4 regions of the Streptomyces noursei ATCC 11455 genome follow, and region 1 is predicted to be linked to each of the others. Evidence: riboswitches for the same ligand, from Rfam matches in the RefSeq annotation. Region 1 holds a riboswitch; each other region holds the start of a gene.
What was found. Region 1 has a riboswitch for cyclic di-AMP ahead of SNOUR_RS11760 (M23 family metallopeptidase). Riboswitches for the same ligand answer to the same signal wherever they lie in the genome.

Region 1 (7,430 bases):
CGTCCTTGCTGGACGGGTAGTCGGGCACCACCCGCTTCACGACGCCCTGCTCCGTACCGAGCGCGAGACCCGGCGAGGACTCGTCCAGCGTCGTCAGGCACACCAGCCGCTCGTCGTCCTGCAGGCTCAGGAACTCCGAGATCGGCGCGCCGCCGGCGAGGCTGGGCGTCATGGTGTCCGGAAGCTGCGGCAGATCGATCACCGCCAGCCGCAGCAGCCGCCCGAAGGACGTCACCGCACCCACCTCGCCGCGCGCGGTCGCCGGCACCGCCGAGACGATCACGTCGTGCTTGCCGCGCTTGGCGTCGGCGTCGAACGACGTCTCCGCCGTCGTGGTGCGCGCCAGCAGGCCCGTGGAGGACAGCAGCACCCGGCACGGGTCGTCGGAGACCTCCAGCGGCACCGCGGCGATCGGGGCGCCCGCCGACTCCTGCAGAACCGTGCGGCGCGCCGTGGCGTACTTCTTGGCGACCACGGCCAGCTCGCCCGAGACCAGCTTGCGCAGCTCGGCGTCCGATTCCAGGACCCGGGTCAGGTCCGCGATCTCGGACTCCAGCCGGTCCCGCTCCGCCTCCAGCTCGATCCGGTCGAACTTGGTCAGCCGCCGCAGCGGGGTGTCCAGGATGTACTGGGTCTGCACGTCGCTCAGCGAGAACCGCTCGATCAGGCGCTCCTTGGCCTGGGCGCTGTTCTCGCTGGAGCGGATCAGGCGGATGACCTCGTCGATGTCCACCAGGGCGGTCAGCAGACCCTCGACCAGGTGGAGCCGGTCGCGCCGCTTGGTGCGGCGGAACTCGCTGCGACGACGCACCACGTCGAAGCGGTGGTCGACATAGACCTCCAGCAGCTCCTTCAGGCCCAGCGTCAGCGGCTGGCCGTCGACCAGGGCGACGTTGTTGATGCCGAAGGACTCCTCCATCGGTGTGAGCTTGTAGAGCTGCTCCAGCACGGCCTCGGGGTTGAAGCCGTTCTTGACCTCGATCACCAGTCGCAGGCCGTGTTCGCGGTCGGTGAGGTCCTTCACGTCCGCGATGCCCTGGAGCTTCTTGGCCCCCACCAGATCCTTGATCTTGGAGACGACCTTCTCCGGGCCGACCGTGAAGGGGAGTTCGGTGACGACCAGCCCCTTGCGGCGGGCCGTGACGTCCTCCACCGTGACCGTGGCGCGGATCTTGAACGTGCCGCGGCCCTTCTCGTACGCGTCCCGTACACCGCCCAGGCCCACGATCCGGCCGCCCGTCGGCAGGTCCGGACCCGGTACGAAGCGCATCAGGGTGTCGAGGTCGGCGTTCGGGTGCTTGATCAGGTGGCGGGCCGCGGCGATCACCTCGCCGAGGTTGTGCGGCGGCATGTTCGTCGCCATACCGACGGCGATCCCGGACGACCCGTTGACGAGAAGGTTCGGGTACGCGGCGGGGAGGGCGACCGGCTCCTGCTCCTGGCCGTCGTAGTTGGGCGTGAAATCGACGGTGTCCTCGTCGATGGACTCCGTCATCAGGGACGTCGCCGACGCCATCCGGCACTCGGTGTACCGCATCGCGGCGGGCGGGTCGTCATTGCCCAGGGAACCGAAGTTGCCGTGCCCGTCCACCAGGGGCAGCCGCATGGAGAACGGCTGCGCCATGCGCACCAGGGCGTCGTAGATCGACGCGTCGCCGTGCGGGTGGAGCTTACCCATCACCTCGCCGACGACCCGGGCGCACTTCACATAGCCGCGGTCGGGCCGCAGGCTCATTTCGTTCATCTGGTAGAGGATGCGGCGGTGTACGGGCTTGAGACCGTCGCGGGCGTCCGGCAGGGCGCGCGAGTAGATGACCGAGTACGCGTATTCAAGGAAGGAACCCTGCATCTCATCGACGACGTCGATGTCGAGGATCCTCTCCTCGAAGTCGTCCGGCGGCGGGGTCTTCGTGCTGCGGCGGGCCATCGCGGCTGCGGCTCCTTTTGCTGCGTCTACTGCCGATGTGTGATCAACGCTGTTGGGTCAACGCTTCGGACCCACACTGGGATCAACGTTGACCGGCCGGCCGGCGGACCGACCGGCGAGTCCGATGAGTCTGACGCGGACCATTGTGGACCGCCCCACTGACAACGCTCACCACGACTCCCCCCTTGACGCCCCGCAGGCGCCCACGGCGCACGTTCGGGGCCTTCCTCACGGGAACTTCGCCAGATGCCGACGCGGTTGCATACAGTGACAGAACTTCCTCGCAAGCGGATCGAAGGGACGTACATGCCCATGGGTCACACGGCCACAGAACAAGCCGGCTCCGGCGGCCTGACAGCGACCGAGCACCGGCTGGCCAACGGCCTGCGCGTGGTGCTCTCCGAAGACCATCTGACGCCGGTGGCAGCCGTCTGCCTCTGGTACGACGTCGGCTCGCGCCACGAGGTCAAGGGCCGTACGGGCCTGGCTCACCTCTTCGAGCACCTGATGTTCCAGGGGTCCGCGCAGGTGAAGGGCAACGGCCACTTCGAGCTCGTCCAGGGCGCCGGTGGCTCGCTCAACGGGACCACCAGCTTCGAGCGCACCAACTACTTCGAGACCATGCCCGCCCACGAGCTGGAGCTCGCCCTCTGGCTGGAGGCGGACCGGATGGGCTCGCTGCTGGTCGCACTCGACGACGAGTCCCTGGAGAACCAGCGCGACGTCGTCAAGAACGAGCGCCGTCAGCGCTACGACAACGTCCCCTACGGCACGGCCTTCGAGAAGCTGACGGCCATGTCCTACCCGGAGGGCCACCCGTACCACCACACCCCCATCGGGTCGATGGCCGACCTCGACGCCGCCTCCCTGGAGGACGCGCGGGCCTTCTTCCGCACCTACTACGCGCCCAACAACGCGGTCCTGTCCATCGTGGGCGACATCGACCCCGAGCAGACGCTGGCCTGGGTGGAGAAGTACTTCGGCTCGATCCCGTCGCACGACGGCAAGCAGCCGCCCCGCGACGGCGGTCTGCCCGACACCATCGGCGACCAGATCCGCACGGTCGTGGAGGAGGACGTCCCCTCCCGTGCCCTGATGGCCGCCTACCGCCTCCCGCACGACGGCACCCGCGAGGCCGATGCCGCCGACCTCGCGCTCACCATCCTGGGCGGCGGTGAGTCCTCCCGCCTGTACAACCGCCTGGTGCGCCGCGACCGGAGCGCGGTCGCCGCCGGCTTCGGCCTGCTGCGGCTGGCCGGCGCGCCCTCGCTGGGCTGGCTGGACGTCAAGGCGTCCGGTGGCGTGGAGGTGCCCGCCATCGAGGCCGCGGTCGACGAGGAGCTGGCCCGCTTCGCCGAAGAGGGGCCGACCCCGGAGGAGATGGAGCGGGCGCAGGCCCAACTGGAGCGCGAATGGCTGGACCGGCTCGCCACGGTCAGCGGGCGCGCCGACGAACTGTGCCGCTTCGCCGTCCTGTTCGGCGACCCGCAGCTCGCGCTCACCGCCGTCCAGCGCGTCCTGGAGATCAGCCCGCTGGAGGTGCAGACGATCGCCAAGGCCCGCCTGCGCCCCGACAACCGCGCCGTGCTCGTCTACGAGCCCACCGCGCAGACCGACGCCGCCGGCACCGAGGAAGAGGAGGCGGCCAAGTGACCGACGCCACCACCCCCGCAGACGCCCCCGTGAGCACCATGGAGTTCCACCCGCAGCCCCGGGGCGGCGCCCCCAAGCCGTGGGCCTTCCCGGCCCCCGACCGCAGCCGGCTGGCCAACGGGCTGACCCTCCTGACCAGCCACCGCCCCGGCCAGCAGGTCGTCGCCGTGGAGGTCAACCTCGTCGCCCCTCTGGAGACCGAGCCCGAGGGCCTCGACGGCGTCGCCACGATCATGGCCCGCGCCCTGTCCGAGGGCACCGACAAGCACACCGCGGAGGAGTTCGCCGCCGAGCTGGAGCGCTGCGGCGCCACCCTGGACGCGCACGCCGACCACCCCGGTGTGCGGGTCTCCCTGGAGGTCCCCGCCTCCCGGCTGCCGCGCGCCCTCGGGCTGCTCGCCGACGCACTGCGCGCCCCCGCCTTCCCCGACAGCGAGATCGAGCGGCTCGTCCGCAACCGCCTCGATGAGATCCCGCACGAGCTGGCCAACCCGGCCCGGCGTGCCGCGATGGCGCTGTCGAAGGAACTGTTCCCGGCCACCTCCCGGATGTCCCGGCCCCGCCAGGGCACCGAGGAGACCGTCGCGAGGATCGACGCGGCCGCCGTCCGCGCCTTCTACGACGCGCATGTCCGGCCCGCCACCGGCACCGCCGTCATCGTCGGCGACTTCACCGGCGTCGACCTGGACGCGGCGCTGGCCGACACCCTGGGCGCCTGGACGGGTTCCACCGCCGAGTCCCCGAAGCCCTCCGCGGTCGTGGCCGACGACGCGGGCCGCGTGGTGATCGTCGACCGCCCGGGCGCCGTCCAGACGCAGCTGCTCATCGGGCGGGTCGGCGCCGACCGGCACGACCAGGTGTGGCCCGCCCAGGTGCTCGGCACGTACTGCCTGGGCGGCACTCTCACGTCCCGGCTGGACCGGGTGCTGCGCGAGGAGAAGGGCTACACCTACGGGGTGCGCTCCTTCGGGCAGGTGCTGCGCTCCTCCGCCCCGTCCTCGCCGGAGGGGGCCACCGGCGCCGCCCTGCTCGCCATCAGCGGGTCGGTGGACACCGCGTCCACCGGGCCGGCCCTCCAGGACCTGTGGACGGTGCTGCGCACCCTCGCGGCGGAGGGGCTGACGGACACCGAGCGGGACGTCGCGGTGCAGAACCTCGTCGGTGTCGCGCCGCTGAAGTACGAGACCGCCGCGGCCGTCGCGGGGACGCTGGCCGACCAGGTGGAGCAGCAGCTCCCGGACGACTACCAGGCGCAGTTGTACGCCCGGCTCGCCAAGACCGGCACGGTCGAGGCGACCGCGGCGGTCGTGAGCGCCTTCCCGGTGGACCGGCTGGTGACGATCCTGGTCGGTGACGCGGCGCAGATCGCCGAGCCCGTCAAGGCGCTGGGCATCGGCGAGGTGACGGTCGTCAGCGGCTGATCCCGTCGGGTGACGGGCGGTCAGCAGACGGCTCGTCACTTATCGACAAAGCGGCTCCCGTGGTGGTCACTTGCCACGGGAGCCGCTGTGTGTGTGCGCGTCGGGTGCGTGACTTCCGAGGCGCGCACGGCTCCGTGGGATCACGCTCCGCGGGCGGTCGGAGATGCCCGGCCGGTTGTGTCGGTTGCCCGTTTCGCGTGTGGCGTGGCGCACAAAAGTCCGGTTCTGTTTGCCGATTGAAAGTTGTCCCGATTAGCGTCGGTCCGGCTGTTCGTCACAAGTCCGCCGCAACAGTGGCACCGGACAGTCATCGCCGAGTCCCCGTACGGCGCGAGCCAGGGGAGCCGGGGACCCACACGTCCCTTGGGGTGAATCGGGCGCCTCTCCGGAGGAACCCGTAGGAGACCTTCCTGCTCCGAACCCGTCAGCTAACCCGGTAGGCGAGAAGGAAGGAAAGGACCAGCCAGTACATGGCGTTCACCCGTGCCACCGGGAAGCACCGCCGCGCGACCCGCACCGCCCGTACCACCCGCAACCTCGCCGGCATAGCCACCCTCGCCGCCTCCGGTGTCGTCGCCTCCGTGGCGTCGCCCGCGCTGGCCGCCACGGGCGAGGCGGCCCACCACGACACCGGCCTCCAGCAGGCCGTCGTGATGGGTGACGAGCTCGCCGTCCGGATCGAGGCCCAGGCCGACGCGCAGCAGGCGGCCGCCGAGGCCACCGTGGCCCGGGCGAAGGCCGAGGCGGAGGCCCTGCGGCTGGCCGAGGTGGCGAAGAAGAAGGCCGACGAGGAGCGCGCGGCCAAGGTGCGCGCCGCCCGCGAGGCCGAGCGCAAGCGCCTCAACACCTTCGTCGCCCCCGTCACCGGCTCCTACGTCTCCACCGCGTACAAGGCGTCCAGCGGCCTGTGGTCCTCCGGCAGCCACACCGGTATCGACTTCCACGCCGCCTCCGGCACGTCCGTCCACGCCGTGGGCTCGGGCACCGTCGTCGAGGCCGGCTGGGGCGGCGCGTACGGCAACAACATCGTGATCAAGATGAACGACGGCACGTACACCCAATACGGTCACCTGTCGTCGATCGGGGTGACGGTCGGCCAGACGGTGACCCCCGGGCAGCAGATCGCCCTCTCGGGCAACACCGGCAACACCACCGGCCCGCACCTCCACTTCGAGGCGCGGACGGGCCCCGACTACGGCTCGGACATCGACCCCGTCGCCTACCTGCGCGCGCACGGCGTCACCGTCTGACCTCATCCGGATCTCTCCGCCGCAACACCGTCCCCCGGAGCCCCGGCCCGCCACCCTGGTGGGCCGGGGCTCCGTCGTCCCCCGGGGCCACCGGCGCACCGCCCGCCCGGAGGCCCTGTGCACCGGCCGAAAAGCGCCGGTGAATTCACGACATGCTGAGGGAAAACTCTCCGCGTTCGAATAGAGTCGGAGAAAGTCGCCGACGGGGCGGCACTTTTTCGCAGATTACGGCGGAGGCACGGACGATGCGAGGCCATATTTCCGCGCATGCGGTGTGCACAGCGATTCGCGACGACATCGTCTCCGGCGTACTCGCGCCGGGGAGTCGGCTGATCGAGGACATTCTCGCCGCGCGCTACGGCGTTTCCCGGGTCCCCGTGCGGGAAGCGCTGCGCACCCTCCAGTCCGAGGGATTCGTCACCACCCGCCACCACGCGGGCGCCTGCGTCGCCGAACTCGACGAACAGGAGGCCGCCGACCTCCTCGACATCCGTGCCCTCCTGGAGCCGCTGGGTGCCGCCCGCGCGGCCGCCCGCCGCAGCTCCGCCCACCTGAAGGTGTTGCGCGGCCTGGTACGGCTCGGCCGGGAGCGGGCCCGCCACGGCCACCCCGCCGACCTGCGCCAACTGGACAGCTGGTTCCACGAGACGCTCGCCCAGGCGACCGGCAGCCCCAGCCTCACGGCACTGCTCACCCAGCTGCGGCGCAAGATCGAGTGGATGTACGTGGTGGAACCGCCGACCCGGGTCACCGACTCGTGGGACGAACACGGTGCCGTGCTTGACGCGATCGCCCGGGGGGACGCGGAACGGGCCCGTGCCCTCATGGTGGCCCACATCGAGCGGTCGCTTCCCGTGTACCGGCTGCGGCGCGCCGCTCCCGTGGTGAGGGAGCCGAAACCAGCCGTCAACACGGCACGCGCCCGCGCTTAACAATCGCCCCGTATACAAAGAGATGGCGTAGCGGAATTGCCGCGATGGGGAAGGAAGGCGAACGGGGCGGGAGGGGTGGGGCGGGATAGAGCGGAGAGTTCGTGCTTCGCAACCCCGCAACCCCTGATTCGGTATTCCGTTTTCGGGAATCCAGTCTCGATCGAGAATTCTGCAGGCTGAAGGAAAAGAGCTCCGACCGGGGACGGGTATTCCTGGACGCCCTGAGCGATGCATGGCGGGGCGGGGG
Region 2 (7,430 bases), 2.8 Mb from region 1:
GGAGCCGAGGTTGGGGGCGAAGCCGCCCTCGTCGCCCAGGCCGGTGGCCAGGCCCTTGGCCTTCAGCACCTTCTTGAGGGTGTGGTAGACCTCGGCGCCCCAGCGCAGCGCCTCGGAGAAGGACTCCGCGCCGATCGGGGCGATCATGAACTCCTGGATGTCCACGTTGGAGTCGGCGTGCGAGCCGCCGTTCAGGATGTTCATCATCGGGACGGGCAGCACGTGCGCGTTCGGGCCACCGAGGTAGCGGAACAGCGGCAGGTCGCTGGCCTCGGAGGCGGCGTGCGCGACGGCGAGGGAGACGCCGAGGATGGCGTTGGCGCCGAGCGAGCCCTTGTTGTCGGTGGCGTCCAGGTCGAACATCGCCTGGTCGATCAGCCGCTGCTCGGTCGCGTCGTAGCCGACGAGCTCCGGGCCGATCTGCTCGATGACGGCCAGGACGGCCTTCTCCACGCCCTTGCCGAGGTAGCGGTTGGGGTCGCCGTCCCGCAGCTCGATGGCCTCGAAGGCGCCGGTGGAGGCGCCGGACGGGACGGCGGCACGGCCGGTGCTGCCGTCGTCGAGGCCGACCTCGACCTCGACCGTGGGATTACCTCGCGAGTCGAGAATTTCGCGGGCTACGACGACGTCGATGGACGGCACGTTGTCTCCTTCAGGGGTGTCTGGAGTTCTCGGCATGAGCCTAACGGCCCCGGGGGGATCCGCTCGCCCGTGGCCCGCTCCGTGGGACGAAAAAACCCAACAAGCAGAACAAAGCCCCAGTTCACAGGAGGTTTCGGGGCACTGTTCGCTATGCGGGGAACGTCGTGCCGGGGGGCGACCGGGCCCGGCAACGGAGAAGCCCCGCCACGGCGCGCTCGGGGGTACGCGCCGCGGCGGGGCAGCTCTCGCGGGTCTCTCAGGTGGCCGGTACGGCTCAGACGCTGAGCTTCTGGCCCGGGAAGATCAGGTTGGGGTTGCCGCCGACGACGGACTTGTTGGCGGCGTAGAGCGCCTTCCAGTTGGTGCCGTGCGCCTTGGCGATCTTGGCGAGGGTGTCGCCCGACTTGACGGTGTAGGTGTCACCGGAGCGGTGCGAGTGCTGCGGGGCGGCCGGCTGGGCCTTCTCCGCCTTCTTCTCGGCCTTCTCGCGGACCGGGGCGGACTTCTTGGTGGAGCCCTCGGTCTGCTTGCGGGCCTCGGTGCCCTGGCTCTTCTTGACGGTGGAGCCGGAGGGGTTGACGTCGGCGGCCGGGCCACCGGAGGTCAGACCACCGGCGGCGGCGCAGCCCCAGGCGCCCGGGCCCTGCATGGCGAGCAGCTTCTCGGCGACGGCGATCTGCTGTTCCTTGGTGGCCAGGTCGGCGCGGGCCGCGTACTTGGTGCCACCGGCGGCGGCCCAGCTGGAGTTCGAGAACTGCAGGCCACCGTAGTAGCCGTTACCGGTGTTGATCGACCAGTTGCCGCTGGACTCGCACTGGGCGACCTTCTCCCAGGTGGCGACCGAGGCGGCGGAAGCAGAGGTGGCGCCCATCAGCGGAACGGCGACGGCGGCGCCGGCGACACCGGCCAGCGTGGCGACGCGGACGGCCTTGGAGCTGCGGCGGTGCTTGCCCTTGTTGATCAGCATCGTGCGTTCGTTTCCTCACCGACGCCTACGAGGTGAGCTGTCGGGTTCGGGCCGTGTGAGCTGCCCGGCCGTGTGTGCTGCACACACGGCTTCACCCCAAGCCGACTGACCCGCTCTCACGGGCGGGGTCGGCACTTACCTTGGGTCCCCCGCTCCTGCCTTCGGCGCTTGCGCGTCGTCGACTCCGACCGCCGGCAGGACTCGGCGTGCGATCGAAGGGCCCGCTTTGGCGAGCGGTCCTGACCGTAAGCAGTAACCCTGTTGGTGTTCAAACCCCATCTTCTGAACCAAGTTGACCGTTTTTGATCACCGCGCGAGTCATTTCCGCAGGTAGGCCCCGGTATGGCAACGGGGGACAGGTCCGGACCCATCCCCCGCAACGAGAGCCATATCTCACTTTTACGAAACGCCGCGAAAGACGGCGAACTGCCGGTAACTACCCCTGTGTCCGCCCGAGGTCGAGCATCTGACCGGGGTGGATCAGGTCCGCGTCGGAGCCGATGACGTCCTGGTTGCGGTGGTAGAGCGCGGGCCAGCCGCCCGGCAGGTCATGGCTGACGGCGATCTCTGACAGGTTGTCACCCGGGCGCACGCGGTAGCTGCCGGCCTCCGCCGGGGGCGTGCGGGGCGCCTCGCCGCCGCGGGAGGCGTGCCGGCCGCGGCCGCCGTCCCGGCCGTCGCCGGCCTCCGTACCGTCGCCGGGCGTCCCGCGGTGCTTGCCGGCGGCGGGCGGCGTGGCGGGGGCGCCGGACCGGTCCGGGCCACCGGGCGCGGTGGAGTCGGACGGGGCGGGCGACGCCGGGTCGGCCGGGTCCGTCGAGCCCGACGGGTCGGACGGCACGGACGGATCCGCCGGGTCCGCCGGCGAGGTGGACGGGCTTCCCGACGGGGAATCGGACGGGGAGCCCGACGGGGAGCCGGTGGGTGCCCCGGAGTCGGACGGGGCGGGCGAGGCGGACGAGGAGCCCGAGGGCTCCGGGGTCGCCGAGGGCGCGTGCGGGCCGTCCGCGCCGGCGTCGGAGCCGCTGCCGGCGTCCGGGCCGCGGTCCGTGCCGGAGTCACCGCCGGACGGTTCCGGCGTCCGGGTGGCCGGGCCCGGTTGGGCCTGGTCGCCGCCCGCCGTGTCGGAGCCGTCACCCGCGTCGTCGGAGGCGCCGCCGCCGTTGTGGCCGTGCGTCGGCCGCGGCGAGGGGCGGCTGGTGGGGCCCGGGTCGACGCGGGGCTTGCGGCCGTCCTTGGTCAGTCCGGCGTTCACCGCGCAGCTGGGGAAGGCGTCCGGGCCGCGGTCGTCGAGTATCGCCTCGGCCACGGCTATCTGCTGGGCGCGGCTGGCGAGGTCGGGGCGGGAGGCGTAGGCGGTGCCGCCGTAGTCGTTCCACATCTCCTGGGTGAGCTGGAGACCGCCGTAGAAGCCGTTGCCGGTGGCGGCGCTCCACACCCCGCCGCTCTCGCACTGCGCGACGCGGTCCCAGGTCGCCGTGTCGGCGGCGTGGGCGCCACCCGCGGTGAACAGCGGCAGGGCCAGGCCCGCGCCGGTCACTCCTGCCGTGACAAAGATGGCCGGTGCTTGTCGGGGGCGACGATGCCGGCCGTTCCCGGAACGCATGCGGTTGCCTTTCGCGCGGCGGTTGAGTTGTCGGATCGGCGGCGGAAGGGGTGCCGTGCGGCAGCCCGTGGCCGACCTCGATCGTCGGAGGAAAGGTAGCCGGGGTCACGGGCAGTCACAAGTCGGTGTAGCGGAGATCACGCAATGATTACGTAGCTGACGGAGCGTCAATTACGCGGCCGTTCCTGGTCAGCGCCCCGGTCAGGACGGCTCGGGCGTGAACTCCACCGGCAGCGTGCGCAGTCCGCGCATGATGAGCCCGCCGCGCCAGCGCAAATCATCAGGTTCCGCCGCAAGTCGGAGGTCCGGGAGCCGGGTCAACAGAGTGGCGAGCGCGGTCTGCCCTTCGAGGCGCGCAAGGGGTGCGCCGAGGCAGTAGTGGATGCCGTGTCCGTATCCCAGGTGCGGGTTGTCACGCCGCGTGAGGTCGAGTACGTCAGGCTCGTCGAAGCGCGCCGGATCGCGGTCGGCGGCGGCCAGCACCACCAGGACCGGTTCCCCCTCGGCGATCCGCGCTCCGCCCAGCGTCAGGTCCCGGGTCGCGTACCGCCAGGTGGCCAGCTCCACCGGCCCGTCGTAGCGGAGCAACTCCTCGACGGCGGTGGCGAGCAGCTCGGTGTCGTCGGCCGCGATCGACTTCTGGAGCAGTTCGCGCTGGGCGGGGTGGCGGAGCAGTGCATAGATGCCGTTGCCGATCAGATTGACCGTGGTCTCGAATCCGGCGAACAGCAATACAAAGCACATAGCGGCGGCCTCGTTCTCGGTGAGGTGCTCGCCGTGGTCGGAGGCCCGGATCAGGCCGGAGATCAGGTCGTCGCCGAGCGCGCCGCGCTTGCGGTGGATCAGCTCGGCCAGATAGGCCCGCATCTTCTTGACGGAGCGGGCGACCCCGCCCCGCGGCCCGCCGCCGTGCCGGATCATCATGCCCGCCCAGTCGCGGAAGTCGTCCTGGTCCTCGGGCGGGACGCCGAGCAGATCGCAGATCGCGTAGATCGGCAGCGGGAACGCGAACTCGTGGATGAGGTCCGCGCTCCCCCGCCGCGCGCCGTGCTGTTTTTCGATCATGGCGTCGATCAGCTGGTCGGTCAGCTCCTGTATGCGCGGCGCGAACGCGGCGACCCGGCGCGGGGTGAACGCCTGGGAGACCAGGCGGCGCAGCCGGGTGTGGTCCGGCGGGTCGATGTTCAGCAGGTGCGTCATCAGGTTGGCGCTGCGTTCGCCCGGAATGCCCGTCTTGCCCTTTTGGCGGGCGGCCTCGGAGTGGTGCACCGGGTTCTTCGACAGCCGGGCGTCGGCCAGCGCCTGCCGGGCGTCCGGATAACGGGTGACCAGCCACGCCTCGACACCGCTGGGCAGCCGGGTCCGGTGCACCGGCGCGTGCTCGCGCAGCCAGGCGTACGCCGGATACGGGTCGGCGGCGAACTCCCAGGAGAAGAGTGCGGGGGTGGGGCCGGCGGCGGCCGGAGACGGGGACACCGGGCAACCGGTGGGCGGGTCGCCCGCCGGACGGGCGTCGGACCGGGCCTCCGGGTGGGAGTCGGACCGGGTCTCCTGGCGGGCGTCGGGCGTCTGCTGCACCTATCGACCGTAACCGGTGGCACACCCGCCCCACCCCACCCCCAGAGCCTCAGCCCGTCCGCACGCCCAGCCCCGCCAGGAACGCCGCCGCGGCCGGCGACGGCCCCAGCCCGCTCCACACCACCCGCTCGGTCCGCTCCGGCGCCGGCCGCACCCGCACGGTCCGCAGCCCGGCCAGCCTGCCGGCGAACGCCTCCGGCACCATGCCGACGCCGAGCCCGGCCCGGACCAGCTCCGCCAGGAACTCCACGGTGGTCACCTCGAACGCCACCTCCGCCGTCAGCCCCGCCGCCCGGAACGCCTCCTCGCGCTGCCGGCGGGCCGCCGACCCCGCCGTGAAGTCCACCAGCGTCTCCCGGGCCACCCGCCCCAGCGTCGTCCACTCCCGCCCGGCCAACGGATGCTCCGGCGGCACCACCGCGACCAGTTCGCCGCGCGCCAGCACCTTCTCCCGGACCCCGATCGTGCGCGCCCCCGGCACCAGCCCGACGAACGCCACGTCCAACGCGCCCTCCCGCACCCGCTCCAGCAGCGGATCGCTCATCTCCATCTGCAGGCTGATCTGGACCTTCGGGTACGCGGCACGGAACGCCCCCAGCTCCCGGGCGAGGTCGAGGGCGCTGACGGTCGAGATCGCCCCCACCGCCAGCCGCCCGCGCACCTCGCCGGTCACCGCCTCCACCTCCGCGCGGGCCCGCTCGGCGGCCTGGAGCGCCTGCCGGGCGATCGGAACGAAGGCTTCCCCGGCGGCGGTCAGCCGCACGCTCCGGCTCGTCCGGTGGAAGAGCCGCGCCCCCAGTTCCTTCTCCAGGCGGGCGATCTGATGGCTCAGCGCGGACTGCACCACATGACAGCGCTCCGCGGCCCGGGTGAACCCACCGGTCTCGGCGACCGCGACGACATACCGCATCTGCTGGAGCTCCATGCGCGCGATCGTAGGCGCGCACCGCCCTCCGCCATCCATCTTGACCTGCGATCGATGTGATGAAAACTATGCGTTGGACCGATCGATGCCCACGGCCCGACCCTTGACCCCATGAGAACCACCGCACACGAAGAGAGCGGCCCGCGAACCGGTCCGGACACCGCCCCGGACACGAGCCCCGGAGGCGCCGCGGGCCACCCGACGGCGACACCGACGCCCCGACTCGGCCGCGGCACCCTGCTCCTGATGTCCGTCGCCACCGGCCTCGCGGTCGCCGGCAACTACTTCGCCCAACCCCTCCTGGACGTCATAGGCCACGACCTCCACCTCTCCACCGGCACCGCCGCACTGGTCGTCACCGTCGCCCAGACCGGCTACGGGCTCGGCCTGCTCCTCCTCGTCCCCCTCGGCGACCTCCTGGAACGCCGCCGGCTCGCGGTCGTCCTGTGCACCCTGACCGCCGTCTTCCTCACCGTGACCGCGAGCGCCCCGAACGGGGCGCTGCTGCTCGTCGGCACCGCCCTGACCGGCCTCAGCTCCGTCGCCGCCCAGGTCGTCATGCCGTTCGCGGCCACTCTGTCCGCCCCCGCCGAACGCGGCCGGACCGTCGGCACCGTGATGACCGGCCTGCTGCTCGGCATCCTGCTCGCCCGCACCGCCGCCGGCCTGCTGGCCGAACTCGGCGGCTGGCGCACCGTCTACTGGGTCAACGCCGCCCTGATGCTGCTGATCGCCCTCCTGCTGCGGCTCCGCCTGCCGGTCCTCCACACCACCGCCGGACTGCGCTACCCGGCCCTGCTCCGCTCGACGCTGGCCCTGTTCGCCCACGAACCGGTGCTGCGCTGGCGGGCGGCGCTCGGCGCCCTGACCTTCGCCGCCTTCAGCGTGCTGTGGACCGCGGCGGCCTTCCTGCTGTCCGGCCCCGCCTACGGCTGGCAGGAGTCGACGATCGGCCTGCTGGGACTGGTCGGCGCGGCCGGTTCGCTCGCCGCCTCGACGGCCGGCCGGCTGGCCGACCGGGGACTGGCGCACCGCGTCAGCGGCGTCTGCGCGGTCCTGCTCCTGGGCTCCTGGGGCCTGCTCGCGGCCGGCGGCTCCGGCGGCGGCTGGTCCCTGGCGGCCCTCCTCGCCGGCGTGATCGTGCTGGACCTCGCCGTCCAGGCCGTGCACGTCAGCAACCAGAACCTGATCTACGGCATCCGCCCCGAGGCCCGCAACCGCCTCAACTCGGCCTACATGACGAGCTACTTCGCCGGCGGCGCTGCGGGCTCCGCCCTGACGTCGCTGCTCTGGGGCCTGGGCGGCTGGGCCGGCGTCTGCACCCTGGGAGCGGGACTGTCGGCGGCCGCGGTGGGGGTGTGGACGGCGGAGCGGCTCAGGCGGAGGACGCCCCGAACTCCCCACGCCTGACGGCCGAAACGAAGTCCGCCCAGCTCGCGGCGGGGAAGAGCAACGCGGGGCCGGTGGGGCGCTTGCTGTCGCGGACGGGGACGTGGGCGTGGCCGGCGGCCACTTCGAGGCAGTCGCCGTTGCTGGGCCCGCTGTAGCTGGACTTGAACCAACCGGTCAGGGTGGAAGCGTCGGAGAGGCTGTGATCAGTGGTGGCCATGGTCGAATTCCTCTGCTGTGGCCCGCACGAGGGCCAGGGATTCCTGATGCGACGCCGCGTCGCCCACAGCGAGATCGTAGGCCGACCGGCAGGAGCTGACCAC
Region 3 (7,430 bases), 1.2 Mb from region 1:
TCCAGGAACTCGGCGAGCGTGCCGGGGCCCGCGGCGGCGCCCTCCGGCGGCGCGCCCTCGCCGCGCTCCTGCTCGAACTCCAGGGCCACGGAGGCGAGTTCCTGGAGGTTCTCGATCCGGGTCTCGTCCTGGGGGTCGGTGGACGCCTGGAGTTCGGCCAGATAGCCGGTGCGCTCCATGACCGCTTCCAGGACCGTGGCGGGGCCGGCCCCGGACTCCACGATCGTGCGCAGCTCCTCCATCAGGGCGTTGAACCGCTTGACGGCGTTGGCGGAGCGGGCGGCCATCCCATACGCCTCGTCGACCCGGCGCAGCGCCTGCGGGAAGGTGATCTTCTCGCGCAGCGCCAGGGCCTCGATCATGGCCTCGGCGCGGTCGCCGATGCCGCGCTTGGGGACGTTGAGGATCCGGCGGAGCGGGACGGCGTCCTCGGGGTTGGCGAGCACCCTGAGGTAGGCGAGGATGTCGCGGACCTCCTTGCGCTCGTAGAAGCGCACGCCGCCGACGACCTTGTAGGGCAGCCCGACCCGGATGAAGATCTCCTCGAAGACCCGGGACTGGGCGTTGGTGCGGTAGAAGACCGCGACGTCGCCGGCCTTGGCGTCGCCGGCGTCGGTGAGCCGGTCGATCTCGTCGGCGACGAACTGGGCCTCGTCGTGCTCGGTGTCGGCGACATAGCCGGTGATCTTGGGGCCGGCGCCGGCGTCCGTCCAGAGGTTCTTGGGGCGGCGGTTCTCGTTGCGCTCGATGACGGCGTTGGCGGCGGAGAGGATCGTCTGCGAGGAGCGGTAGTTCTGCTCCAGCAGGATCGTGGTGGCGTCCGGGTAGTCCTCCTCGAACTGGAGGATGTTGCGGATCGTGGCACCGCGGAAGGCGTAGATCGACTGGTCGGCGTCACCGACCACGCACAGCTCGGCGGCGGGGGTGTCGACCGTGCCGGGGCCGACCAGCTCGCGGACGAGGGTGTACTGGGCGTGGTTGGTGTCCTGGTACTCGTCGACCAGGACGTGGCGGAAGCGGCGGCGGTAGTGCTCGGCGACGTCCGGGAACGCCTGGAGCAGGTGGACCGTCGTCATGATGATGTCGTCGAAGTCCAGGGCGTTGGCCTCGCGCAGCCGCGCCTGGTACATCGCGTACGCCTGGGCCAGGGTTTTCTCGAAACCGTCGGCCGCCGTCCCGGCGAAGGTCTCCTCGTCGATGAGCTCGTTCTTGAGGTTGGAGATCTTCGCGCTGAAGGACTTGGGCGGGAAGCGCTTGGGGTCCAGGTCGAGGTCGCGGCAGACCAGGGCCATCAGGCGCTTGGAGTCGGCCGCGTCGTAGATCGAGAAGGACGACGTGAAGCCCAGCCTCTTGGACTCCCGGCGCAGGATCCGCACGCAGGCGCTGTGGAACGTGGAGACCCACATGGCGTTGGCGCGCGGGCCGACCAGCTCCTCGACGCGCTCCTTCATCTCGCCCGCGGCCTTGTTGGTGAAGGTGATCGCGAGGATCTGGCCGGGGTGGACGTGGCGCTCGGCGAGCAGGTGGGCGATCCGGTGGGTGAGCACCCGGGTCTTGCCGGAGCCGGCGCCGGCGACGATCAGCAGCGGGCTGCCGCTGTGCGCCACGGCGGCCTTCTGCTGGTCGTTGAGCCCCTCCAGGAGCGCCGCCGGGTCGATGGCCGGGCGGGCGGCACCGTCGCGGTAGTAGGACTCCCTGGTCATGGGCGCGTCGAACTTCCCACCGAAGAGGTCGGCGGGCACGTCCTCGGGGGCCGGGCCGGGCTCGTCCTCGGGCGGGGGCGGGGGCTCCTCGTCCGGGGGGCCGAGGTCCGCCAGGAAGCTGTCGTCAAAGAGGCTGCTCATCGCCCACCGAGTCTAGGCCGCCGCACTGACAACCGGTCCCGGAGTGGCGGATTGCCCCGGTACCGCGCCGGCGGGGGCGGCGACTTGTGCGCTCGTGCCCGGAAACGTGGCGACGCCCACCTTCAGGTCACGAAAAGGTTTCGGGCATATCGAACATCAGCCTTCACAGAAGCCACACGCGTTGGCTACGGTCTCGCTCGGGCAGCCCGCTGTCCCCGCGGACGACAGCGTCCGCACGGGCCGCCTCCGCCGAGTCCGGTCCTGCCGTCAGGCACCCGGAGCCGGGGACCCACAAGCACCACTGGGGTGAATCGACCCGGTGCGGCCCGTCGCCAGGCGGACGCAGCGGTCGTAGGGCAAGCCTTCCGTCAGCACACCGCCCGAACCCGACAGCTAACCCGGTAGGCGGTCCACGGAAGGAGTCGCCGGCCTTGGCGTCCCATCGCAAGCCGCGCACCCCCATACTCGCCACGCCCGGCGGCCGTCGCACCGCGGCCGGGCTCACCACCGCGGCGCTGGCCTCGGTCACGCTGCTCTCGCAGACCGCGAACGCCGCCCCGAATGCGCCGCAGCCCTCCATCGGAGAGGTCAAGCAGAAGGTCGACGACCTCTACCGGCAGGCCGAGGTGGCCACCCAGAAGTACAACGGCGCCAAGGAGAAGGCGGACGGCCAGCAGCGCACCGTGAACCGCCTCCTCGACGAGGCGGCCCGGCTCGCGGACAAGATGAACGAGTCCCGCCGCCGGCTGGGCGCGTTCGCCTCGGCGCAGTACCAGGCCGGCGGGATCAGCCCCACCGCCCAGCTGATGCTCGCCAAGGACCCGCAGCAGTTCGTCGACCGCAACCACCTGATGGAGCAGTTGACCGGACGGCAGAAGCAGGCGATCACCGACTACGAGGACCAGGCCGCGACCGCCGCCCGTCAGCGGGCGGAGGCCACCCACAGCCTGGAGGCCCTCCAGCAGTCGCAGGAGACCCTGAAGCAGACCAAGCGAAACGTTCAGTCCAAGCTGGCCGAGGCCCAGCAGCTGCTGTCCCGGCTGACCGCCCAGGAGAAGGCGCGGCTGGCCGAACTGGAGCGCCAGAAGGAGGCGGAGGCCCAGCGCAAGGCCGCCGAGGAGGCCCGCAAGGAGGCCCAGCAGCGCCAGCAGCAGCCCAGCGGCGGTACCGGCACCGGTTCGGGGGGCGGCACCTCCGACAGCGGCTCGTACTCCACCAAGGCCGGGAAGGCGCTCGCCTTCGCCCGCTCCCAGATAGGCAAGCCGTACGTCTGGGGCGCGACCGGGCCCAGCTCCTACGACTGCTCGGGGCTGACGCAGGCCGCCTGGCGGGCCGCCGGGGTCGATCTGCCGCGCACGACCTGGGACCAGGTCAAGGTCGGCACCCGGGTCTCCAGCAGCGATCTCCAACCCGGTGACCTGGTGTTCTTCTTCAACGACATCAGCCACGTCGGGATGTACATCGGCGGCGGCGAGATGATCCACGCCCCGCACCCGGGCGCCAGCGTCCGGGTGGAGTCGATCTACGGCATGCCGATCTACGGCAGCGTCCGGCCCGCGTAGCCGGCGCACGGGCGCCCCGCGCCCGTCATGAACCACCCCCCACACGCCACCGCGCGGTCATCCGCCGTCTCCGGAAGTACGGAGCGGGATGACCGCGCGGTGAGTCGTCGCTGCGGCGATGCGGGGCCCGGGGCGGGGCGGGCGGCTCAGGTCCAGAGCACCGCGATGAAGATGTTGAGCATGGTGAGTCCGCCGACCGCGCCGAAGAGCGGCTTGGGGAGCTTCTCCTCGTCGCGCTTGACGTAGACCAGCGCCAGGATCACCACCAGGACGGCCATCTTGACGCCGATCTTGATGTTGTTGAGCGAGTGGTCCTGCATCTGGTTCAGGCCGACCAGGACGATGCCGGTGACCAGCATCGTCAGCGCGCCGTGCAGCATGGCCGGCACGAAGCGGGCGGTGCCCGCGCCCATCGCCTTCATCTGGGTCAGGAAGCCGCCCAGGAGGGAGGCGATGCCGATGATGTGCAGGGCGACGAAGACATTGATTACTACGTCCATAGTGCTGGATCGTATCCGCCCCATAGCACGCCCTTTCCGGCAGGGCGCCCGTGATGCCCGCTTCGGTCAGGGCCCACCGCCCCTCGGCCCTCCCCCGACCTTGGGGCCGGTCATCCCCCGCACGGTGGCGGTCGGAATCGGGCAATGCCGGGCAAGGGGGTTCCCGACGGCGACACCGGGCCTAGCTTCCTCCTGCAGGCGACCGGGCCCGTACCCCGCCGGTCGTATCCGCCCGCAGGGAAGGAAGTGACGGCCGCCATGGCGTCGCACCACACGGCCGGTGAGCGGCCGCCGCTCGCACCCCCGCCGGCCGGGCCCCGTACGGCCCGCGCCGCCCGCACCGGGCTGCTGCTCGCCGCGGACCCGCAGCGCTACCTGGACGGCGCCACGGTCCTGGAGCGCACCGGGAGCCACCAGGCGACCGCGGTCTCCGGCTGGGCCCGCCGGCTGGGCAGCGTCCGCCGACTCGGCGGCCACCCCGTCGCCACCGCGGAGCGCTCCCCGGAGGCCGCCGCCCCGCGCCTCCCGGCGTACGCGTTGCCGCGCGCCCCGGAACCGGCCGTCGCCGCACCCGCGCCGCCCGCCCCGGCACCCGGCGACCGCGCCGCCCGGGCGGTGGCCTTCGCCCACGGCGCCCTCGGCAAGCCCTACGCCTGGGGCGCGACCGGCCCGGCCGCCTACGACTGCTCCGGCCTGACCCTGGCCGCGTGGCGGGCCGGCGGCGTCACCCTGCCCCGGACGACCTACACCCAGATCACCTCCGGCACCCGCGTCGACTGGCCCCGACTCGCCCCCGGGGACCTGGTGTTCTTCTACTCCGGCATCAGCCACGTGGGCCTCTACATCGGCGGTGGCGAGATGATCCACGCCCCGCACCCGGGGACACCCGTCGAGATCGCCCCGCTCGACCGCCTGCCCTTCGCGGGCGCGACCCGCCCGGCATAGGGGACGCCCCGCGCGAACGCCCCACAGAGCAGAAACCCGCCCGTCCGGCCCGGACAGCCCCACACGAACGCGTCGGGGCGCCGGCCGGCGGGCGGGCGAGCGAGCGGGGGGCGGCAGCCCCTAGCCCCGCAGGTACAGACCGAACCAGCGGAAGATCTCCGGCACTTGGCGCTTCCACACCGGCACGGTGTGGCCGCCCGCGCCCGAGGAGATCTGCTGGACGGTCACCGTCGTCGGGTTCTTCGCGAGCTCCTTGAGGCCCGTGCCGGCCTGGTAGCCGTCACCGCTCGCGCCCGAGATGTACAGCGCGGTGCGGGGCGGCTTCCCGGCCTCGTTGGCGGCCTTGAGGATGTGCATCGGGTTGGTCTCGACGCGCAGCTTGGGGTCCTTGCCGGCGAGCGAATCACGCTCTATGGCCGGGTCGTTGTAGCCGGACATGCCGACGGCCGCGCGGTAGCGGTCCGGGTGGGCGAGCGCCAGCTTGGTGGCGCAGTGGGCGCCCGCCGAGTAGCCGGCCAGGCCCCAGGAGTCCGGCTTGTCGCCGGCCCGGAAGTTGTCGATCACCATCTGGCGGACGTCGACGGTCAGCCAGCTGTCGGCGTTGACCTTGCCGGGGATGTTGACGCAGCCGCTGTCGGCGTTGGACAGCACGTTGGTCCGCGGCGCCACCAGGATGAACGGCTTGACCGCCCCGCTCTGCATCAGCGAGCCGAGCTGCTCGTTGGCCTTGAGCGAGCCGAACCAGGACTTGGCGGAGCCGGGGTAGCCGGGCAGCAGCTCGACCACCGGGAACTTCTTGTTCTTGTAGGCGGGGTCGTTGTACTGCGGCGGCAGCCAGACGTACACCTCGCCGTTGACGCCCGAGATCTGGCCCTTGAGGTCGGTCATCTGGACGCCGGCGCCCAGCACCGGGTCGTCGGCCGGCCGGAAGTGCTGCAGCACCTTGGGCTCGTCCTTGAGGTTCTTGCCGCCCAGGCCGTCCGCGCCGAGGTTCCGGGCCTGGTCGATGTGGTTGCCGGTGCCGAGCAGATCGCCCCAGCTGTCGTAGAGGTTGTTGGCGTTGTTGACCATGACGAACACCACCGTGATGGCGGTGATCTGGGCGAACAGCAGCATCAACAGCCGTGCCGCGATCCGTACCAGGCGCGGCCCGGCCACTCGTCCCCACAGGGCGAACGGCAGCACGACGGCGACGATCAGCAGCAGGATCGAGAAGAGGAAGAAGGGCGTACCCGTCAGGCTCATCGGGATCTCGTTTCCAGGGATGTGTGCGCGCAGGGCGTGGGCGTGGTTCCGGCCCCGCCTTCGGGCAGCGAGCCTCTCCGGGCCCTTAGATGGCGATCCGCGCGATCCTGGTTGCCCGGCTTGAGCGCTTCTTTACACGCCCCGTCGGCGCCCCGCGCTCCGGGGGCGGCTCCCGATCGTCCGCCCCCGTGCACCCCCTGCACGACGAAACCGCAGGTCAGACCAGTCGCCGCGCGGCCGCCCAGCGGGTGAGCTCATGGCGGTTGGAGAGCTGGAGCTTGCGCAGGACGGCCGAGACATGTGACTCAACCGTCTTCACGGAGATGAACAACTGCTTGGCGATCTCCTTGTACGCGTACCCGCGGGCGATCAGCCGGAGCACCTCGCGCTCGCGCTGGGTGAGGCGGTCCATGTCCTCGTCCACCGGCGGGGCGTCCGTCGAGGCGAAGGCGTCCAGGACGAAGCCGGCCAGCCGCGGCGAGAAGACCGCGTCGCCGTCGGCCACCCGGAAGATCGCGTCCACGAGGTCGGTGCCGGTGATCGTCTTGGTGACATAGCCGCGGGCGCCGCCGCGGATGACGCCGATGACGTCCTCGGCCGCGTCGGAGACGGAAAGCGCCAGGAACCGCACCGGCCGCTCGGGGTCGACCATCATCGCGGCGCTGCGGCGCAGCACCTCGACGCCGCCGCCCCCGGGGAGGTGCACGTCCAGGAGGACGACCTCGGGGCGGGTGGCGGTGATGACCGTGATCGCCTGGTCGACGTCGGCGGCCTCGCCGACCACCTCGACCCGGGTCTGCTCGGTCCGGCCGATCTCCGCCTGGACGCCGGTCCGGAACATCCGGTGGTCGTCGACCAGCACGACCCGTACGGTGCGGCCCTGGTCCTCGCCGCCGGCCTCGCCCTGCTGTGCGTCGTCGCTGCTCATGTCGTCCGTCCGTCCTTCGGTGTCTGCCCCGTCATGATCCCCCGGCCCCGGGATGCGGTGTCCCAGGGGCCCGTGGCCGCCCGCGTCGCCCCCGGGGGCGGGTCGGAAGTGCGCCGCGCTCATTCCGGCTCCGCCTCCCCCGTGGTGCGGCGCTCGGTGCGCTCGCGGTCCTCGGCGCGCTCCATCTCCAGCTCGACGACCGTGCCGCCGTCGGGCGCGGCGCGCAGCCGGGCGGTGCCGCCGTGGCGCTCCATCCGGCCGATGATGGATTCCCGTACCCCCATCCGGTCCGCGGGGACCGCGTCCAGGTCGAAGCCCGGGCCGTGGTCGCGCACCGAGACGAAGACCGTGCGGCCCTCCACCTCGGCGAAGACCTGGACCGCGCCGCCCTCGCCACCGTACTTGG
Region 4 (7,430 bases), 2.2 Mb from region 1:
CGTCGCCCGTCGGCCCGAGGGGGAACCTTGACGATCGAGTGCGTGAATTCCGCCGAGCGCGCGGGCGGCGGGGGAGAAGCGGGAGAAGGGGGCGGGCGGAGCGCGCGGCCCGCCGGCAGAGGGGACGGGGCGGCCCGCCGATGGCGGGCGTTCACCGGGCTGAGCATCATCAGTTTCCTGGGATGTATCGACCTCACCATCGTCAATACCGCGGCGCCGGCCGTTCAGCGGGACATGGGGGCCACGGTCACCGAGCTCCAGCTGATCGTCAATGTCTTCATCGTCGCGCTGTCGATGTTCATGGTGACCATGGGGCGGCTCGCGGACCGGTACGGGCGGCGGCGGGTGCTCTACACCGGGACCGTGGTCTTTGGCGTCGCCTCGTTGGCGGCCGGGTTCGCCGGGGACGTACGGACGCTGATCCTGTGCCGCTTCGTCCAGGGGGCCGCCTGCGCCGTGCTCTACACCAGTACCGGCGCCCTGGTCTCGGACACCTTCCCGCCGCAGCAGCGCGGCAGGGCCGTCGGGGCGCTCTACGGCGTCAACGGACTCGGCCTGGCGATCGGGCCGATGCTGGGCGGTCTCCTCGTCGGCTGGCTGGACTGGCGCTGGGTGTTCTGGCTGAACGTGCCGCTGACCGCCGTCGGGTTGGCGGTGTGCCTTTCCGCGGTACGGGAATCGCGGGAGCATTCCGCGGCGGCCGGAAAGCCGGACTGGCCGGGGCTGACGCTGATCAGCCTGGCGCTGCCCGCACTCGTCCTCGCGCTGACGCTGGGCGACGCCTGGGGCTGGACCTCCGCGCGCATTCTGGGTCTGCTGGCCCTGGGAATCGCCGGTGTCGTCGCGTTCTGTGTCGTGGAACGGAAAGTGACGGCGCCGATCGTCGACTTCCGGCTGTTCGGGAACCGCACTTTCCTCGGTGCGCTCACCGCCGATTTCTCCCTCGCGTTCTTCTACTGCCTGGCGTTCTTCCTGATGCCGCTGTACCTGGTGTCGGTGCGGCACTACGGGAGCACCGCGAGCGGACTGATGCTGCTGCCGTGCACGGCGGTGATGGCGCTGCTGTCGCCGGTGGTGGGGCGGCTGGTGGACCGGTTCCCGCCGCGGCTGCTGCTCTGCGCGGGGTTCGTGGCGTTCGCCCTGTCGGCGGCGTTGCAGGCGCAGTTCACCCGGGACAGCCACATCGCCTACGTGGCGGCGGCGTTCGCGTTGATGGGCATCGGTTGGGCGTTCGTCCTCGGGCCGGCCACCGTGGCCGCGCTCTCGGCCGTACCGGAGCGGCTGGCGGGGACGGCGGTCGGCTCGTCGTGGACCTTCCACAACCTGGGCGGGGCGATCGGGCTGACGGTGGGCATGGCGGTCTACCGCTGGTCGGCGCGGGACGCCCTGGACGCCGCGCTCGCCGCGCGCCACGTGCCGGGCGGCGAGTGGGCGGCGCGGGCCGTGGCCGATCCCGGGGCGGGGGCCGGGCTGTTGCGCGCGCACACCGGGTGGGACGGGCGCGACGTCGAGGCGCTCGCCGGCGACCTGTTCCTGCGGGGCAACCAGGCGGCGATGTGGCTGCTGTGCGGGGTGGCCGGGGCCGCGTTCCTGGCGATCGGGGCGGGGATGCGGGCGCGGCGCGGGACGCCGGGCGCGAAGAGCGCCGACGCGGCGGCCGGTTGAGGCGCCGGGACGGGCCGGGACGGGGGCGTGGGGCCCGTCGGGACGCGGCAGGGTCGGCCGGGAGCCGCCGGCCCCCGCCGGGCCGTCAGGGAGCCGACCTAGGATGCCGATCATGGCGATACCGGGCATCGAGCTGCACCACCTCCGCTGCTACCTGGCCCTCGCCGAGGAACGCCACTTCACCCGGGCGGCCGACCGCCTCGGTCTGTCGCAGCCCACGGTGAGCCGCACCATCCGCCGCCTGGAGGAGCTGCTCGGCTACCGCCTCCTGGAGCGCACCACCCGCCAGGTCGCGCTCACCGCGGCCGGCGAGCGGCTCTACGACGAACTCCGCGGCCTGCTGCCCCGTTTGGAGGCGGCCCTGCTGCCGGCACCGGAGGCGCCCGTCTTCCGCATCGGGTTCGCCTGGGGGTTCCCGGCCACCTGGCCGCAGGCCGCCATCGAGCGGTTCGAGGCGGAGACCGGTGTCGGGGCGCGGGTCCACCGGCGGGACGCGGCGCTGGCGGGGGTGGACAGCGGCGAGGTCGACGTGGCGATCCTGCGGGGGGATGTCGCCGTGCCGGGCCTGACGGCGGTGACGCTGCTGCACGAGCGGCGGATCGCGGCGGTCTCGGTGCGGTCCCCGCTCGCGGCGCGGGACGAGGTCGGCTGGCGCGAGCTGGCCCGTATGCCGCTGGTGCTGAACGAGACCGGCGGGCCGACGGACGGGGCGGACTGGCCGGCGGGGGAACGGCCGGAGATCGCCGTCCGGTGCGGGAACTTCGACGAGTGGCTGGAGGCGGTGGCCGGGAACCGGGGCGTCGGTGTCGTACCGGAGTCCATCGGCCGGCAACGGGTGCACCCGTTCCTCTCCTTCGTGCCGATCCCCGACGCGCCCCTGATGCCGCTGCAACTGGTCTTCCCCCGGCACAACGGGCATCCGCTGACCCGGCGCTTCCTCGCCCATGCGCGCGCCACGGTCCGGCAGTGCGAGGGCGGGGGCGGGGCGTAAGGGGCGGGGCCAGGGGCCCGTAGGTGGGGCCCGTAGGGGGTGGGGTGGCCCCAGCCCGGTCCTACCCCGTTCGGCTCAGGAGGACTCGCCGACCGGCGTCGCCCCGGCAAGCCTTGAAGCGGCGAGGCCCCGGGCCCCGTCGTCGCCCTCCCGCCGTCCGCCCGGCAGGCGAGGGGTGCGACGACCGGGCCCGGGGCCCGGCACGCGGCGGTGCCGGGCCCCGTTCCGGGCGCCACCGGGCGGCGGAGTGGGAAGAGGCCGGTGCGGATGGTACGAGGCGGCGAGAACCGCACGGGCGAGGGGGAACGACGGGGGCGCCGCTCCCGGATGTCCTCGCGCGGCCGCCGGCTGGCGCGCTGGCTCCCCGTCGCCATGATCGCCGTCGGCGTGCTCTTCGACCTGGTCACGCCGCCCGAGTACACCGCGGCCCCGTTCCTCGTCGCCGCCCCTCTGATCGCGGCCCCGCTGTTCTCCCCGTGGGCCACCGCCGGCATGGCCCTGGCCGCCATCGTCACCGAGGTCCTGCTCACCACGTACCACGGCTCCGCCGACTACCAGCAGTCGGTGACCGAGTCGAGCACGGTCGTCGTGGTAGCGCTGCTCGCGCTCGCCACCAACCGGGTCGTGCGGGTGAGCGACGCCCGGCTGGCCTCCGTACGGGACGTCTCGGAGGCCGCGCAACAGGCCCTCCTGCCGGCGCCGCCCGCCCGGCTGGCCGGATTCGGGATCGCCGCGCGCTACGTGGGCGCCCGGGCCGGCGCCCGTATCGGCGGCGATCTGTACGCCGTCCAGGACACCCCGCACGGCGTACGGATGATCGTCGGCGATGTGCGGGGCAAGGGCCTGGAGGCGGTGGAGTCCGCGGTGGTCGTCATCGGCGCCTTCCGGGAGGCGGCCGAGCAGGAGGCCACCCTGGAGGCGGTCGCGGAGCGGCTGGAACGGGCGCTCAAACGGGAGGGCGGGCGCCGCGCCGGCCTCGATGAACAGGAGGGCTTCACCACGGCCGTCCTGGCGGAGATCCCCGCCGAGGACCCGTCCGTGCTCCGGGTCCTCAACCACGGCCACCCGCCCCCTCTGCTGCTCACCCCGGACGGCGGCCTCCGGGAGCTGGCCCCGTCCGTCGCCGCGCTGCCGCTGGGCCTGGGCGACCTGGGGGCCCGGCCGGGCCGTTCGGACCGGACGTTCTTCCCGGCCGGGGCGCTGCTGCTGCTGTTCACCGACGGGGTGACCGAGGCCCGCGACCGGGACGGGCGGTTCTACGACCCGTGCGCCCGGTTGCGCGGCAGCCTGTTCAGCGGGCCCGACGACCTGTTGGACGTGGTGGTCGAGGACGTCGCCCGGCACACGGGCGGCGGGCCCGCGGACGACATGGCGCTGCTGGCGGTCCAGCGGCCCCTGGACGGGTAGGCCGTCGCCGCGGGCCGGCCGCCGGTGCGCCGCGCGACCGGGCGGGCGCGCTACGACAGCGCGGAAGGGAGCCAGTGCACGCTGCGGCCGTGCGGGTCGGTCAGCGCGACCGGGCGCTCGTCCAGGGCGAGGGTCAGCAGCGGCGTGTCCGCCGCCCCCGGGGAGCGGTGCTCCGGCGCCGTGATCCACGGCAGCACGCTGTGGTGCTCCTGGGAGATCCAGTGGCCCCCGCCGTCCCGTTCGGCGAGCAGCGACCGGACGAGGTGGGCGAACTCCTCGCGCCGGGCGGGCGGAAGGTGGTTCAGCGCCGCGCTGTGGAACACCACCAGCGTCGCCCCGGGCGGCACTCGGGCGGCCAGCGCCGGCAGCTCGTCGATCAGGTCGCCGCGCACCACGGTGGGTCGGGGCGCGGTCCGCGCCGCCTCCACGGCCGCCGAGAGCCGCGCCGTACGGGCCTCGTCACCGGGCCAGACGAGGGCGCGCAGCCACCGCAGGTCGTCCGCCTCCCCGAGGGGGTCCAGCGGCGCCGGGTCGATGCCGCCGCGCCAGACGACCTCGGGCAGGGCGCCGGGCAGTGCCGCCGCGCCGCCCTCGCCACCGGGCGCGAACCCGCTCGCGCGGCAGGTGAACGTGACCGGGCTGTCCGCGGCACCCGGGACGTCCACCGCGCGGCCGTCCTCCTGGACGTACTGGTAGCGGTACCGGTCCGGGTAGAGGCACAGCCCCGCCGACGTCCCGACTTCCAGGAGGGCCAGCGGCTGCGGCATACGGGCCAGCAGCGGCAGCAGGGTGGCGCACCGGGCCGGCTCGTCGGACCGGGCGGAGCGGCGCATGATCACCGCGCGGACCTCGTCCCAGTGCCGGATCGTCCACTCGCGCCAGCGCCCGTATGCCGCCGCGCCGCGCGGCCCCCATTCCGCGTGCGGACCGTCGAGTTGGCGCACCGCGGCGAGCAGGAGGTCCGGCTGCTGCTTGTGGCCGGCCGGCAGCGAAGCCGCGAGCAGTTCGCAGAGCTCGTCGTCGTGGCTGATCCGGGCGGACAGCTCCTCGTGGGCGTCGGACCGTCCCCGGGCCTGTTGCCGGGAGAACTCCCCGTACCGGAGCGCCATTTCCTGCGGGGTGCTGACCGTGTTCCCGGCGTTTCCGGTGTTCGCGACGTTGACGACCATGAGGCGACGTTACCGTCCTCACTCTCTGTGATCGAGGTGCGTCCCTCCGCGTAACAAGTGGCGCACAATCGTCGCGAGATCGTTTGGCGGGGTGGTGTCAACTCGCCCAGGTTGCATCCGAATTGAGGGTGAAAGTCCCTGCTATGGGCCCCTGCGAGGAGCTTGCGGAACCCCCGTGGATTCAAGGGAACGCTTGGATTTCCCTCGTCGTCTCTATTACTGTCCGATAACGGAGCGCGGTCGTCCCAGCCGTCGCCAATGGCGGCACCGTGCGCCGACGCCGAATCCCGCACGCGCTGTTCCCGCATGCCCAGAACGTCTCCGAGTCACCCGCCCGAGCCGGCTGTTCGCACGACCCGACCCGTGTCCTCGACCCGCGTCGAGTCGCCCGGATCAACCGGTTTCGCGGGACCCGCCGGATCCGCCTGGAATTGCCGTGAATTGAGTCGAGGGAACCGGGGAACCACCCTCTTGGGGTGAATCGGGCGCCTCTCGCCAAGCGGTGCCCGTAGGAGACCTTCCTGCTCCGAACCCGTCAGCTAACCCGGTAGGCGAGAAGGAAGGAAAGGAGTGCGCCCCCGTGGCGTCCAACAGGCCCACCCCACACGGCCCGTCCACCTATGGCCTCGGTGGCCCCGCCGACTTCAGTGGCGCGGTCGGCTTCGGTGCCCCCGTCGGTCCGGCCGGTCCCTCCGGGGCCGGTGCTCCCGTCCAGCCGTCCCAAGTCCCGCCGATCGCCGGTGGGTTGAGGGAAGGGCAGCCGCCCCAGGAGCCGTTCTCCCGCGACCTCTCCCACGGCCAGGCGTCCCCGGCGCCCCAGACCTCGCCGCCGCGCCATCGGTCGGCACAGGGCGTGCTGCCCGGTGACGCGCCGTCCCCCGGCCTCGAAGGCGAGGGCGAGGTCCGCGGCGAAGGCGACGGGACCGGCGACGCGTGGCTCCCGGCCGACGAGTCGAGCGACGACGACGGGCCGCTCCGCGCGCTCCGCGGCAAGCACCGGGTGGCTAGGGCGCGCAGCGGCGGTCTCGCGCGCGGCGGCACGGCACTGGGCGTCGGTGTGATCGCGGCGGTCGGCGCGAGCGGGGTGGCCGCGGCCCAGGGTCGGCCGCCGGTGCCGATATCGATGCCCGACCCCGGCGGGGCGGCCGACGGCGACGGCACGGGCCAGGAGACCGGCACGGCGCTCGCCGCCTCCGCCGGCCCCTCCGTCGCCCCCTCCCGGACCGGCACCGCCCCCGACGAGGCCGCCCAGGACGCCCGGCCCGCGGGCGCGGCCGAGGCGCTGCGCAACCGCATCCTCCAGCAGGCCGACGTCCGGCAGGACGACGCCCCGCAGGCCGACGCCCCCCAGGACGCCGCGGAGCCGGAGGCCGGTACGGGCGCCGAGCACGCCGCCGCCCCGCAGGCGGACCAGGGCGCCCCCGGGCAGCAGGGGGCGGCGGAACAGGCCGGCACCGCCGAGGAGCGCACGGAGGCCGCGCCTCCGGCGGCGCAGGGGACCGCACCCCGGGCGACGGCGGCCGACGCCCCGGCCACACCGGCGGCCGACCACCGCGCCCACCCGACGCGGACCTTCGTCGCGCCGGTCTCCTCGTACACCCTCGCCGCCGGCTTCGGGCAGGCCGACGACCGCTGGGCCGCGGACCACACCGGACAGGACTTCACGGCCCCAACGGGCACGCTGGTCAAGGCGGTTCACGACGGGACCATCACCCAGGCGGGCTGGGCCGGCGGGTACGGCTACCGCATCGTCCTCACCCTCGACGACGGCACGCAGCTCTGGTTCTGCCACCTGTCCTCCATGGTCAAGACGACGGGCAGGGTCCACACGGGCGACGTGATCGGCCGGGTCGGCGCCACCGGGAACGCCACCGGTCCGCATCTCCACCTGGAGGTCCGCCCGGACGCCGGCGCACCGACGGACCCGGTGTCCTGGCTGCGCGACCGCGGGACCACCGTCTGACGGACCGGCCGGCCGCCCACACCCCGTGGGCGGCCGACGGGACCGATCGGGACGCGGGCCCCGGACCCCGGACGGCTGCGGAACGAGGAACAACTCCCCACGTCCTGACGTTGCAACGGGCATGACCGTGACACACGCCCAAGGCTCCGCCCCCACTCCGAAGTCGCTCGGTTCGTTGTCCGTCTCCACCCTCTGCCTCGGCGGCAACGTCTTCGGCTGGACCGCTGACGAGGCC

Region 2: linked by a shared signal. The riboswitch ahead of SNOUR_RS23875 (transglycosylase family protein) and the one ahead of SNOUR_RS11760 (M23 family metallopeptidase) in region 1 are both predicted to bind cyclic di-AMP.
Region 3: linked by a shared signal. The riboswitch ahead of SNOUR_RS16565 (C40 family peptidase) and the one ahead of SNOUR_RS11760 (M23 family metallopeptidase) in region 1 are both predicted to bind cyclic di-AMP.
Region 4: linked by a shared signal. The riboswitch ahead of SNOUR_RS21455 (peptidoglycan DD-metalloendopeptidase family protein) and the one ahead of SNOUR_RS11760 (M23 family metallopeptidase) in region 1 are both predicted to bind cyclic di-AMP.

Annotation. Positions count from the first base shown of each region.
Region 1 is NZ_CP011533.1:2,824,037-2,831,466, reverse strand. Features, by position in the region: gene SNOUR_RS11775 (DNA gyrase/topoisomerase IV subunit A) at 1-1,927, opposite strand, end outside; gene SNOUR_RS11770 (M16 family metallopeptidase) at 2,240-3,580, shown strand; gene SNOUR_RS11765 (M16 family metallopeptidase) at 3,619-5,001, shown strand; cyclic di-AMP (ydaO/yuaA leader) riboswitch at 5,303-5,458, shown strand; gene SNOUR_RS11760 (M23 family metallopeptidase) at 5,472-6,251, shown strand; gene SNOUR_RS11755 (GntR family transcriptional regulator) at 6,497-7,183, shown strand.
Region 2 is NZ_CP011533.1:5,607,144-5,614,573, reverse strand. Features, by position in the region: gene eno (phosphopyruvate hydratase) at 1-678, opposite strand, end outside; gene SNOUR_RS23875 (transglycosylase family protein) at 917-1,609, opposite strand; cyclic di-AMP (ydaO/yuaA leader) riboswitch at 1,617-1,786, opposite strand; gene SNOUR_RS23870 (transglycosylase family protein) at 2,046-3,149, opposite strand; gene SNOUR_RS23865 (cytochrome P450 family protein) at 3,417-4,691, opposite strand; gene SNOUR_RS23860 (LysR family transcriptional regulator) at 4,843-5,718, opposite strand; gene SNOUR_RS23855 (MFS transporter) at 5,830-7,128, shown strand; gene SNOUR_RS23850 (DUF397 domain-containing protein) at 7,094-7,327, opposite strand; gene SNOUR_RS23845 (helix-turn-helix domain-containing protein) at 7,314-7,430, opposite strand, start outside.
Region 3 is NZ_CP011533.1:3,984,969-3,992,398, forward strand. Features, by position in the region: gene pcrA (DNA helicase PcrA) at 1-1,844, opposite strand, end outside; cyclic di-AMP (ydaO/yuaA leader) riboswitch at 2,082-2,267, shown strand; gene SNOUR_RS16565 (C40 family peptidase) at 2,276-3,406, shown strand; gene SNOUR_RS16570 (hypothetical protein) at 3,553-3,906, opposite strand; partial or broken gene SNOUR_RS43005 (C40 family peptidase) at 4,258-4,851, shown strand; gene SNOUR_RS16580 (alpha/beta hydrolase) at 4,972-6,096, opposite strand; gene SNOUR_RS16585 (LuxR C-terminal-related transcriptional regulator) at 6,314-7,024, opposite strand; gene SNOUR_RS16590 (ATP-binding protein) at 7,144-7,430, opposite strand, start outside.
Region 4 is NZ_CP011533.1:5,061,380-5,068,809, forward strand. Features, by position in the region: gene SNOUR_RS21435 (MFS transporter) at 160-1,665, shown strand; gene SNOUR_RS21440 (LysR family transcriptional regulator) at 1,778-2,656, shown strand; gene SNOUR_RS21445 (PP2C family protein-serine/threonine phosphatase) at 2,924-4,063, shown strand; gene SNOUR_RS21450 (DUF2332 domain-containing protein) at 4,114-5,232, opposite strand; cyclic di-AMP (ydaO/yuaA leader) riboswitch at 5,655-5,801, shown strand; gene SNOUR_RS21455 (peptidoglycan DD-metalloendopeptidase family protein) at 5,813-7,195, shown strand; gene SNOUR_RS21460 (aldo/keto reductase) at 7,317-7,430, shown strand, end outside.